Regions from separate parts of the Phyllobacterium sp. 01N428 genome, predicted to be linked through region 3. Evidence: predicted binding sites of a transcription regulator. Region 3 holds the regulator's gene; each other region holds the start of a gene.
The links. The regulator PhoB, encoded in region 3, activates phosphate uptake and scavenging genes when phosphate is short. The targets are predictions, from matches to a motif close to TGTCATNNANCTGTCAT.
Positions count from the first base shown of each region.

Region 1: a site for PhoB is predicted at 1,693-1,709, ahead of phnC (phosphonate ABC transporter ATP-binding protein). Genes of this name have one in related genera too.
Region 2: a site for PhoB is predicted at 1,785-1,801, ahead of ugpB (sn-glycerol-3-phosphate ABC transporter substrate-binding protein UgpB). Genes of this name have one in related genera too.
Region 4: a site for PhoB is predicted at 864-880, ahead of AC1DNI_RS08100 (UDP-2,3-diacylglucosamine diphosphatase). Genes of this name have one in related genera too.

Region 1 is NZ_JBFTRH010000002.1:69,341-72,282, forward strand. Features, by position in the region: gene phnD (phosphonate ABC transporter substrate-binding protein) at 1-699, opposite strand, end outside; gene phnC (phosphonate ABC transporter ATP-binding protein) at 784-1,617, opposite strand; gene AC1DNI_RS08380 (DapH/DapD/GlmU-related protein) at 1,737-2,351, opposite strand; gene phnL (phosphonate C-P lyase system protein PhnL) at 2,348-2,942, opposite strand, start outside.
Region 2 is NZ_JBFTRH010000002.1:310,494-313,435, reverse strand. Features, by position in the region: gene ugpA (sn-glycerol-3-phosphate ABC transporter permease UgpA) at 1-347, opposite strand, end outside; gene ugpB (sn-glycerol-3-phosphate ABC transporter substrate-binding protein UgpB) at 413-1,723, opposite strand; gene pncA (bifunctional nicotinamidase/pyrazinamidase) at 1,930-2,529, opposite strand; gene nagA (N-acetylglucosamine-6-phosphate deacetylase) at 2,584-2,942, opposite strand, start outside.
Region 3 is NZ_JBFTRH010000007.1:187,359-190,300, forward strand. Features, by position in the region: gene dmeF (CDF family Co(II)/Ni(II) efflux transporter DmeF) at 1-525, opposite strand, end outside; gene AC1DNI_RS17870 (metal/formaldehyde-sensitive transcriptional repressor) at 522-800, opposite strand; gene phoB (phosphate regulon transcriptional regulator PhoB) at 956-1,642, opposite strand; gene phoU (phosphate signaling complex protein PhoU) at 1,661-2,386, opposite strand; gene pstB (phosphate ABC transporter ATP-binding protein PstB) at 2,409-2,942, opposite strand, start outside.
Region 4 is NZ_JBFTRH010000002.1:13,963-16,904, reverse strand. Features, by position in the region: gene AC1DNI_RS08105 (NADP-dependent malic enzyme) at 1-716, opposite strand, end outside; gene AC1DNI_RS08100 (UDP-2,3-diacylglucosamine diphosphatase) at 945-1,766, shown strand; gene AC1DNI_RS08095 (glycosyltransferase family 4 protein) at 1,756-2,853, shown strand.

The sequences.
Region 1 (2,942 bases), on a different contig from region 3:
CTTCCACAGTTCGACAAAATCCTTCATGTCGATCAGGCCCTTGTCGACCATCTTGCGCAGATTGCCGGAAGAATATCCCTCTTCGAACTTGCCGACGCCCGAGCCAAAGGTCGTGCCGGCGTCGAACTTGCCGTCCTTGACGGCGAGAACGAGGTTTTCATGACCGCCGCCGAAGCCGGTTTCACCGAAGTAATCCTTGACCGAAGCGTTGATGTCCTTCGGCAGCGAGGTAACGGGGATGAGGTAGCCAGAGGTGGAATCCGGATCGGCAAAGCCGAGCTTCTTGCCCTTCATGTCGGCAAGAGTCTTGATGCCACTGTCCTTGCGGGCAATCATGATCGAATAATAGCCGGTCGAACCGTCGGTCTGGACGTCGGTCAGGATCGGTTCGACTGCCTTCGGATTGGTCAGATAGATCTTGGCATATCCGGATGCACCGAGTTCAGCAGCATCGAGCGTGCCGCCAAGGAGACCCTGAATGACGCCGTCATAGTCGGTTGCCGGGAAGAGCTTGACTTCCTTGACACCGAGGACCTTGGGCAGCTGATCGACCACGCACTGGTAGTTGCGCAGGCGGTCGGCTTCGTTTTCGCCGCCGATCAGACCGATGCGGAATGTTTCGAGGTTTTCGGCACGTGCCATCGAACCGGCCAGCATGGCGCCGATTGCGATTGCACTAAGAAGGGCTTTCTTGAACATAGTTCTCTCCTGTCAAACGTCGATATGAGTTTGCGATCAGTTTCATTAGTGGCCCGTATCGTGGGCGAGCCGATCTCGGTGCGCTCAACGCGCGGCCAGAACGGCCTCCAGCTCTGAAATCGGCTTGGGTGTGCCGCGGCTGATACTTGTGGAAGTGATTGCCTCCGAAAAGGCGTCCTTCATGCCGTCTGCACCGTAGATGCGGCGCGCGGCAAGTTCGGTGAGATCGTCGGGTCCGCCGTCAAAGACGACCTTGCCGCCCTGCATGCCGATGATGCGCTGGCAGAAATGGCGGGCGGTATCGAGCGTGTGCAGATTGGTGATGACCGTCAGGCCCTCGCGCTCATTGATGTCGCGCAGCGACTCCATCACCACCTGGGCATTGCGCGGGTCGAGCGAAGCGATCGGCTCGTCGGCAAGAACAACCTTGGGGTTCTGCATTAGAGCGCGGGCTATCGCGACGCGCTGCTGCTGGCCCCCGGAGAGCGTTCCCGCCCGCTGCAGGGCGGTCTTCGCGATGTCGAGACGCTCCAGCGCCGCAATCGCCATCGCACGCTCCTCGCGCGAAAACATGCCGAGCAGGCTCTTGATCGTCGAGCGATGATTGAGGCGACCGAGCAGTACATTGGTCAGAACGTCGAGGCGCGGCACCAGATTGAACTGCTGGAAGATCATGGCGCAATCGCGCTGCCAGTTGCGCAAGGCGGCGCCCTTCAACTGCGCCACATTCGTGCCTTCAAAGAGTATCGCACCTTCCGAGGGATCGACGAGACGGTTGATCATGCGAAGCAACGTCGACTTGCCGGCACCGGAACGGCCGATAATGCCTACCATCTGACCCTGGGGAATCTCCAGGCTGACATCGTCGATGGCAGTAAACTTGCCAAACCGGCGCGTCACGTTTTCAATCTTCAGCATAAGCAGGTCCCTATTGGCGCTGCACTGTCCTAGGACACGGATGTGAACGTGCGATGTCGTTTTTGTTGCAGCCGAATGACAACTTGATGTCAGTCCGTTAACCCTATCGCTCCTTCGATTTAGACCGCGTGTTTCTCAAGGAACGCCTCGATGGAGAGCGAGCGAAAATCATCGAGCGCAGAGCGCAACTTAGCGTGGTCCCAATCCCACCAGGCCACGACCTGCAGTTGTTCAGCCGTTTTTCGGTCGAAGCGATCACGAATTTTGTGCGCCGGAACGCCCCCAACGATCGTGTAGGGATCGACGTTCTTCGTGACCACCGCCCCTGCCCCGATTACTGCGCCGTCGCCGACAGTGACGCCCGGCAGCACCGTCGCGCCATGGCCGATCCAGACATCATGGCCGATCGTGACGGTATTGGTGCGCCGCCAGTCGAAAAATTGCTCGTCAACCGTGCCGTCGTCCCAATAGTCGCCCGAACGATAGGTGAAATGGTGCAGCGTCGGCCGCCAGGTCGGATGGTTGGGCGCGTTAAGGCGAACGTTCGAAGCTATGTTGGCGAATTTGCCGACCTTGGCGCACCAGGCAGATCCGTCCTGCATGATGTAGGAATAGTCGCCGAAGCTCGATTCACTGAGGCGGCAGCGCTCTGCAACTTCCGTATAACGGCCGAACGCGCAGCCTTCGACGCTCGCCGTCGGATGGATCAGTGGCGTTTCCGAGAGTTTCGTCATGCCGCAACTCCGCCTGCGGTCGAAAACGCCGTGACATCGATGATCCGGTCGGCAACGGCTTCTCGCACGTCCTCGTCGTGAAAGATGCCGAGCATCGCGACGCCCGCGACCTTCTTGGCCTCGATCATAGACACAACGACGCTGCGGTTCCTGGCGTCGAGCGATGCTGTCGGCTCGTCGAGCAGCAGGACCGGATGATCGGTAATGAAGCCGCGCGCAATGTTGACGCGTTGCTGCTCGCCGCCGGAGAAGGTGGCGGGCGGCAATGCCCACAGCCGTTCGGGGAGGTTGAGTCCCGAGAGCAGCACCGCCGCCTTGTCGCGGGCTTCGCCGCGATCGACGCCGCGGGCGACGAGCGGCTCGGCGACAACGTCAAGCGCCGAAACGCGTGGCACGGTACGCAGGAACTGGCTGACATAGCCGACCATTTCGCGGCGGATACCAAGCATGGTTCGCGGATCGGCCGAGGCAATGTCAACAAGGCGGTCGCGGTAGGGAACGATGATCTGGCCCTGATCCACGGCATAATTTCCGTAGATCATTTTCAGGATCGAGCTCTTTCCGGCACCGGAAGGGCCGCCAAGAACGGCG
Region 2 (2,942 bases), on a different contig from region 3:
TAGGGCCAGATGAGCAGCGTGCGGTAGATGTTTTTGCCGCGGATGACCTTGTCGGCCATGACGGCGAGAAGCAACGCGATCGTCATGGCGATAAGCGTCGTGGCGACCGAAAAGACGATCGTGGCCTGCAGCGAATTCAGATAGTTGGGATCGCTGATGACCCGCCTGAAATTGCCAAGGCCGACAAATTGTGTCGACAGGCCGAAGGGGTCTTCGCGCAGGACGGACTGATAGATCGCCTGCGATGCCGGCCAGTAGAAAAAGATGAGCGTGATGGCAAGCTGGGGCGCCAGCAGTAAATAGGGCAGCAGCTTGTTGGGAAACGTCACGTTGTTGGACGATGCCATGAATGCCTCACATTAAAGGAAATCCCGGCCGCAAGGGCTTGCGGCCGGGTTTCAGACGGAAGGGCTTATTGGCCGAGCGCCTGCTTGATCGCGGCATTGCCGCGCTTGACGGCATTGTCGAGCGCCTGCTGCGCCGTCTGTTTGCCGGCTAGCATGTTCTCGAACTCTTCATTCTCGATATCGCGTACCTGCGGCAGGTTGACGAGGCGCACGCCCTTGGAATTTTCCGTAGGAGCCTTGCCCAGCATCTGCTTGATCGGGATCTCGCGCGCCGGGTTCTTGTCGTAGAAACCGGATTTCTTGGTTGCCTCATAGGCCGCCATCGTCACCGGCAGATAACCCGAGACCTGATGCAGGCGAGCCTGGATATCGGTCTTCGACAGGAAATTAAAGAAGGCGGCTACACCCTTGTACTGCTCGTCCGACTTGCCGGCGAAGACCCAAAGCGAGGCGCCCCCCGGAATCGTGTTCTGCGGCGCTCCTTGCGCACCTGCCTCGTAGGGAAGCTGGCCGGTGCCGAAATTGAGGCCCGACTTTACCACGTCGCCAAGGCCGCCTGACGATTCAGTGAAGATGGCGCATTCGCCTGAGGTGAACAGCTGTTTTGCTTCGGAGGTACGACCGCCGTAACGGAAGGTGCCATCCTTGGCGAGGTCGGCGATCTCCTGGAAGTGCTTGACGAAGGTCGGCGCGTTGATCTTCAACTCGACATCGGTGGCAGCGATGCCGTTCTCGTTGGTGCCCCACGGCAGATTGTTCCAGGCCGCGTAATTTTCGGTCTGGATCCAGGTGAGCCAGGTCGAGGTGAAGCCGCAAGACGCTGCACCGCTGGACTTGATCTTCTTGGCGGCGTCCCACACTTCCGTCCAGGTTTTTGGCGGATTGTTCTCATCGAGGCCAGCCTTCTTGAAGGCGTCCTTGTTGTAGTACAGGATCGGTGAGGAGCTGTTGTAGGGGAAGGACAGCATGGTGCCGTCAGGCTTGGAATAATAGGCGACGATGCCCGGCAGATAGAGGCTCTTGTCGAACTTCGAGCCGCCCATGGAAAGAATGTCAGCAACCGGCTTGACCGCGCCTTCCGCGCCCATCATCACGCCAGTACCGGCGTCAAATACTTGAAGAATGTCCGGGGCCTGCTTGGCCCGGAATGCGGCGATGCCGGCATTCAATGCTTCCGGGTAGGTTCCCTTGAAAACCGGAACAACCTTGTAGTCGCCCTGGCTCGCGTTGAATTCCTTAGCCAGCGTCTCGACAACTTCATTGTTGGCGCCGGTCATTGCATGCCACCAGCTGATTTCGGTGACGGCGAAGGATGCGGTGGAGGAGGCAAGGACAAGGCCAAATGCAAGGCTCAACGAGGTAATACGATAGGTCATATCAATCTCCCATGGATGAAGGCGTCATCTATAGTGCGCTTGATGCCAGTATCTCTATTATGTGACAAACAGACAACAGTAATGTGCCTTGTCCGGTTCCGCCTGTGGAAAAAATGCGCAGCTGTTCATTCGCCGGCGACGGCCGAGGCTGCGGGGCGGTTCCGGGATCGCGGCGCACCTGCCGATGATTTATTTGCCGGCTATGGTCAGACGAGGGTGACGCCGGCCTTGCGCATTTCGCCGACCATGGCGGCCAGCGAACCGCCGAGATTGATGCCGCGGCAGGCATCGAGAAGAACATCGGCGGCAAAGCCGTGCTCCACGGCGTCGAGCGCGGAATAGGCCACGCAGTAATCCGTGGCAAGTCCGGCAAAGGTCACATTGGTAATCCCCCGGTCACGCAAATAGCCGGCGAGGCCAGTTGGGGTCTGGCGGTCGTTCTCGTAAAAGGCCGAGTAGCTGTCGATGTGATGGCGGAAACCCTTGCGGATGACGAGTTCGGCCTTGGTCCATTCCAGCTCGGCATGAAATTCGGCCCCGACGCTGCCCTGGATGCAGTGATCGGGCCACAGCGTCTGATTGCCGTAGAACATCGGAATAGTCTCGAAAGGTGCCTTACCGGGATGGGTAGAAGCGAAACTCGAGTGACCGCCGGGATGCCAGTCCTGTGTCAGGATGACATGGTCGAAGCGCATGATCAGCTTGTTGATGATCGGAATGATCTCGTGGCCACCTTCAACGGCGAGGGCGCCGCCCGGGCAAAAATCATTCTGAACATCAACGACGATCAACGCGTCCTTGGCCATATCCATCTCCAATGTCTCGTGAAGAATTCAAGTATGACCAATCGGCGAGCCGCGTCAACGCGCGTAATGCAGATCGCCGTCGATCCATACCTGATTGACGTCGAGCCGATCGTCAAGATGCACGATGTTGGCGACGTAACCGGGCAGAAGGCGACCGTAATGGTGGTCGATGCGCAGGCTCTCCGCCGGATAGAGCGAGGCCATCCGCAAGGCTTCTTCCAGTGGTAGACCAAGCTCGTTGTGCACGAAACGCACCGCTGAAATCATGTCGAGGTCGGCGCCCGCAAGCGTTCCGTCGTCGAGTGTCAGGCGTCCGCCGGCGCGGGTTATCCGGCGCCCGTTCAGCGTGAACGAGGTGATGTCGGTGCCGATGGTCGACATGGCGTCGGTGACGAGGAAAATGCGCGACGGCC
Region 3 (2,942 bases):
ATGATCGTGACCGTGGTGATGATGATTATCGCCATGGTGACCGTGATGATGATGGCTATGGTCGTCACGCAAGAGCCAGGCACAAACGAGATTGACGGCAAGGCCAAGCACGGCAACGGAGATCGCCTGCGGAAAACTGATCGAGATCGGGTTGGCAAGGCGTAGGAAACTCTCCCAGCCGATCAGCAGTGCAATAAGCGCGAGGATCACAGCGCTGGCAAAACCTGCGAGATCGCCGAATTTTCCCGTGCCAAAGGTGAAACGCGGATTGCTGGCATTCTTCCTTGCATAGAGATAGGCCAATGCCGCAATCAGCATCGCGGCAGCATGTGTCGACATATGCCAGCCATCGGCGACAAGCGCCATCGAACCGAAAACCGTTCCCGCCACGATCTCCGCAACCATCATCGTCGCGGTCAGCGCGATCACAAACCAGGTGCGTCGTTCGTTGCGCTCGTGATCGTCACCCAGAAACACATGAGCATGCGTGCCTTGAGGCAAATGGATCGAGTGATCGTGGCTCATTTCAGGTACATCCTTACAACGTCGATGAGATCCGCGGCGCCCTTGGCGCGTTCGCTGTCCGTCTCGGTTCCAGGATCGACGACGTGCATGCGAATATGATCCTCGATGAGTTCACCCATCAGGCCGTTTACGGCGCCGCGCACCGACGCCACCAGGTTTAGAATGTCGCCGCACGGCATTTCCGCTTCGAGCGCCCGCTCGACGGCCTCCATCTGCCCCTTGAGACGACGGATCCTTGCGATCAGTTTTGATTTTTCCTTGGTGGTATGAGACATAATATAGCCCCCTACCCTATATTTGCGTGAATTTCAAGCCAGACTGTGGAGACTTTGAGCAAGGCATTGTCGGCGGACTACAAAATACCAAAAGGCGCCGCATCAGCCATCTAGCGCTGATGCGACGCCCTTATCAGAACCGGAATAATTAGGGATCAGCCGAACGAATAGCCGGCGCCACGTACCGTGCGAATCGGATCTATCGAACGTCCGATATTGATCGCCTTGCGCAGGCGACCGACGTGGACGTCAACGGTGCGATCATCGACATAGATGTCCGCACCCCAGACATTGTCGAGCAGCTGGCCGCGCGAAAAGACCCGTCCGGGTGATTGCATGAGGAATTCGAGCAGCCGGAACTCCGTCGGGCCAAGTTTGAGTTCGCGCTCCTTGCGGAAAACGCGGTGCTGTTCGCGGTCGAGCTTGAGATCGCCGAAGCTCAGCACGTGCGAAAGCAGGCTCGGATTGACGCGGCGGAGCATGGACTTGATGCGCGCCAATAGTTCAGGCGTCGAAAAGGGCTTGACCATGTAGTCGTCGGCACCGGTCGAAAGGCCGCGAACGCGTTCGCTCTCCTCGCCGCGGGCGGTGAGCATGATGATTGGCAGGATTTCGGTCTCGCGCCGCGCCCGCAGGCGGCGGCAGAGTTCGATGCCCGACAGGCCGGGCAGCATCCAGTCGAGGATCAGAAGATCCGGAACGTTCTCGCGCAGCGCAATTTCCGCTTCGTCGCCACGTGCGATCGTCTCGACAACATAGCCTTCAGCTTCAAGATTGTAACGGAGGAGGACGCTCAGGGCTTCCTCGTCCTCCACAACGGTGATTTTGGGAGCTATTGCCATATCAAGCCTTCAGTTAAATTAGGACTCGGTCGTTTCATCCACAATAATAGTATGCGTCTGGTCTTCCTTGGGACGTTCCGCCGGCAGTTGCGAACCGGTAACAATGTAATAGACCGTCTCGGCAATATTGGTGGCGTGGTCGCCGATGCGCTCGATATTCTTGGCGCAGAACAAAAGATGCGTGCAGGCTGAAATGTTGCGTGGATCTTCCATCATGTAGGTCAGCAATTCGCGGAACAGCGACGTATAGAGCGCGTCAATTTCGTCGTCGCGTTCGCGCACAATGTTCACCTGCTGTACCGAGCGCGTCGCATAGGCGTCGAGCACGTCCTTGAGCTGGGTCAAGGCAAGTTCGGCAATTGTCTGCAAGCCCCGGTAGACCGAGAGCGTCTGGCGGGTATCGGTCACGGCAACGACGCGCTTGGCAATGTTCTTGCCGAGATCGCCGATGCGCTCGAGATCGGAGGAAATACGGATCGTCCCGATGACTTCACGCAGGTCGATCGCCATCGGCTGGCGCTTGCCGATGATGGTGATGGCCTTTTCATCGATCTCGCGCTGACCGGCGTCGAGGATCAGATCGTCCGAGATAACGCGCTGCGCCAGCGCATTGTCGGAATTGACCATGGCGGCGACCGCCTGTTCGACCATGCGTTCGGCATGACCGCCCATCTCGGCGATCTTGTGCGTCAGGAACTTCAGTTCGTCATCGTAAGAGCGCACAGTGTGCTGCAACTCGGTCATGTGCTTTGTCCTCGTTCCTGCGTCAGCCGAAGCGTCCGGTGATATAGTCCTGGGTGCGCTTCTCGGTGGGGCTTGTGAACATCATTTCCGTATCGCCGACCTCGACAAGATTGCCGAGATGGAACATGGCCGTGCGCTGCGAAACGCGCGCTGCCTGTTGCATCGAGTGGGTGACGATGACGATGGTGTAGTTTTCGCGCAATTCGTCGATCAATTCCTCCACCTTTGCGGTGGCGATCGGATCAAGCGCCGAACACGGCTCGTCCATGAGGATCACTTCCGGACTGACGGCGATGGCGCGGGCAATGCACAGCCGCTGCTGCTGGCCGCCGGAAAGACCGGTACCAGCTTCATGCAGGCGATCCTTCACCTCGTCGAAAAGGCTGGCGCGGCGCAGGCTTTTCTCAACGATTTCATCAAGTTCGTGGCGACCCTTGGCGAGCCCGTGAATGCGCGGACCATAGGCGACGTTCTCGAAGATGGACTTCGGAAAAGGGTTGGGCTTCTGGAACACCATGCCCACGCGGGCGCGCAGCTCGACGACGTCGATCTTAGG
Region 4 (2,942 bases), on a different contig from region 3:
AGCGTATTGCGGCCCTCGTAAACAACGCCGTCAATGTCGCAGACCCAAATGTTGTTGCGGTCCGCACCAAGCTTGACGAGAAGATTGAGGCAGGCGAGGGCGGCAGCGCCGGCTCCCGAGGCAACGATCTTGATCTTGGAAAGGTCCTTGCCGGCAAGCTCCATGCCGTTGAGGATTGCAGCGGCGACGATGATGGCGGTGCCGTGCTGGTCGTCATGGAAGACAGGGATGTTCATCTTGGCGCGCAGCTGTTCCTCGACCTCGAAACATTCCGGCGCCTTGATGTCTTCGAGATTGATGCCGCCGAAGGTCGGTTCGAGCGCGGAGACGACGTCGACAATGCGCGTGATTTCCTTGGCGTCGATCTCGATGTCGAAGACGTCGATATTGGCGAACTTCTTGAATAGCACCGCCTTGCCTTCCATGACCGGCTTGGAGGCGAGGGGGCCGATATTGCCAAGGCCAAGCACCGCAGTTCCGTTGGAAACCACGGCGACGAGGTTGGCGCGGCTTGTATAGTCAGCGGCGGTCGCCGGGTCTTCGTGAATGGCAAGGCACGGGGCGGCAACACCGGGGGAATAGGCGAGCGCGAGATCGCGCTGGTTGCCGAGCGTCTTGGTGGCCTGGATTTCCAGCTTACCCGGCTGAGGAAAGCGGTGGTAGAACAGCGCGCTTTCATCGAGGTCAGAGCTGCTGGGCGTTTTGTCGTTGGCCATGGAGCGGGTCCTTCCGGAAATTGGTGCGGCGCGTTCACAAATCATCAGTTCAGGCATTTCTAGCATGCTTGAATAACATCCAGACGCATAAATGAAGTCCATTTTGTTACAAGTGTTTATCATCCGAAAACATGCAGTTTTCCGCACCGTCATATGATTGTGACATGAATCGGGTTTGTGTCAGCGCAACCGGACGCCCCGCGTCAGCGCTGAACGGAGATCAGCATCATGGTCGAGAACGAGGCCCGCAAATTCCGCACTCTTTTTCTTTCCGATGTCCATCTCGGTTCGAAAGGTGCGAAAGCCAGTTTTCTTCTGGATTTCCTGAAGTATCACGATGCCGATACGATCTATCTCGTCGGTGATATCGTCGACGGCTGGCGCCTCCGCCGCAGCTGGCACTGGCCGCAGGAGCACAATGATATCGTGCAGAAGCTGCTGCGCAAGAGCCGCAAGGGCGCGCGCATCCTCTATATCGCCGGCAACCATGACGAGTTCCTGCGCGATTTCCAGGGCACCCATTTCGGTGGCATCGAGGTTATGGACCGGACGATGCACGAGACCGCGGATGGACGAAAGTTCCTCGTCATTCATGGCGACCAGTTCGATGTAGTGGTGCGCAACGCCCGCCACATCGCCTATCTCGGCGACTGGGCCTATGACGCGGCCCTCGCGATCAACACCATCATGAACAAGGTGCGGCGCATGCTCGGCCTGCGCTACTGGTCGTTCTCGGCCTGGGCGAAATTCCGGGTCAAGAAGGCGGTCAATTTCATCGGCTCGTTCCAGACCGTCGTTTCCGATGAAGCGCGCCGCATCGGCGCTGACGGTGTCATCTGCGGGCACATTCACCACGCAACCATCGAGCAGATCGACGGTATCGAATATATCAATACCGGCGACTGGGTGGAGAGCTGCACGGCCATCGTCGAGCATTTTGACGGCCGCATGGAACTCCTGTCGTGGACGCACCTGATCGGTGAACAGGCCGGATTTGCTCCGGTCATCCGCCTCGATGACAAGCGCCCGAAGGCGGCGAATGCGGCCTGAGCCAAGCGCGCAGCCCAAACGGCTCGTTATCGTTTCGGACGCCTGGCATCCCCAGGTCAATGGGGTCGTACGTACCCTGACGAAGTTGCGCGAGCAAATGGAGGCGCGCGGCTTCGAGGTCACGATCATCTCGCCGGCCGACTACCGTTCGGCTCCGTGCCCGACCTACCCGGAAATTCGCCTGGCGCTGACGCTGCCGCATGCCGTGAAAGCGCGCATCGAGGCGCTGCAGCCGGCTTTCGTCCATATCGCGACGGAAGGTCCACTGGGCATCATGGCGCGACGTGCCTGCCTCAGGAATAATTGGCGGTTCACGACCAGCTTCCACACGCGCTTTCCCGAATATCTGCGCGAGCGCCTGCCGGTGCCGCTGGCCTGGACCTATGCCTTCCTGCGCCGCTTTCACAATGCCGCCGAAACGTGCCTCGTGCCGACGCAATCGATCAACGACGAACTTTCCGCGCGCGGTTTCAAGACGCTGAAGGTGTGGACCCGCGGCGTCGATCGCAAGCTCTTCCGCCCCCAACCGGAGGTCGATCTCAAACTTAACCGGCCGATCTTCCTGTGTGTCGGGCGGGTCGCGCCGGAGAAGAACCTCGAAGCCTTCCTGGCGCTCGATCTGCCAGGGACGAAGCTCGTCGTCGGTGACGGGCCGAGTTTGCCGGAGCTAAAACGCAAGTATCCGGATACGGTTTTTGCCGGCAAGAAGGAGGGTGAGGAACTGGCGCGCTATTACGCGGGTTCTGACGTGTTCGTCTTTCCGAGCCGCACTGACACGTTCGGGCTCGTGCTGCTCGAAGCGATCGCCTGTGGCGTGCCCGTGGCCGGCTATCCAGTCCCAGGTCCGAAGGATGTGATTGGCGTCTCGGGCGCCGGCGTCCTTTCCGACGATCTCAACGAAGCCGCGCTTGGCGCGCTGGCGATGGGTAAGATCGATCCCGATGATCGGCTCAGGAGCTTCAGCTGGGAAGCTTGCGCCGATATCTTCGAAAGCGCGCTGACGGAGATCGTTCCTTCGCGCGAAGCTGTCGCCAGGTGGATAGGCCGCAAGCGCGCGGTCCCGGCGCGGCAACCGTCGGACCTATAGAACTCCCACAATTATCGCGAGCATTTCTAGGCGGGTGCAGTATTTCGTGATAGGTGCGTGGCGCGGGCGGATCATGATTGCGATTCTCC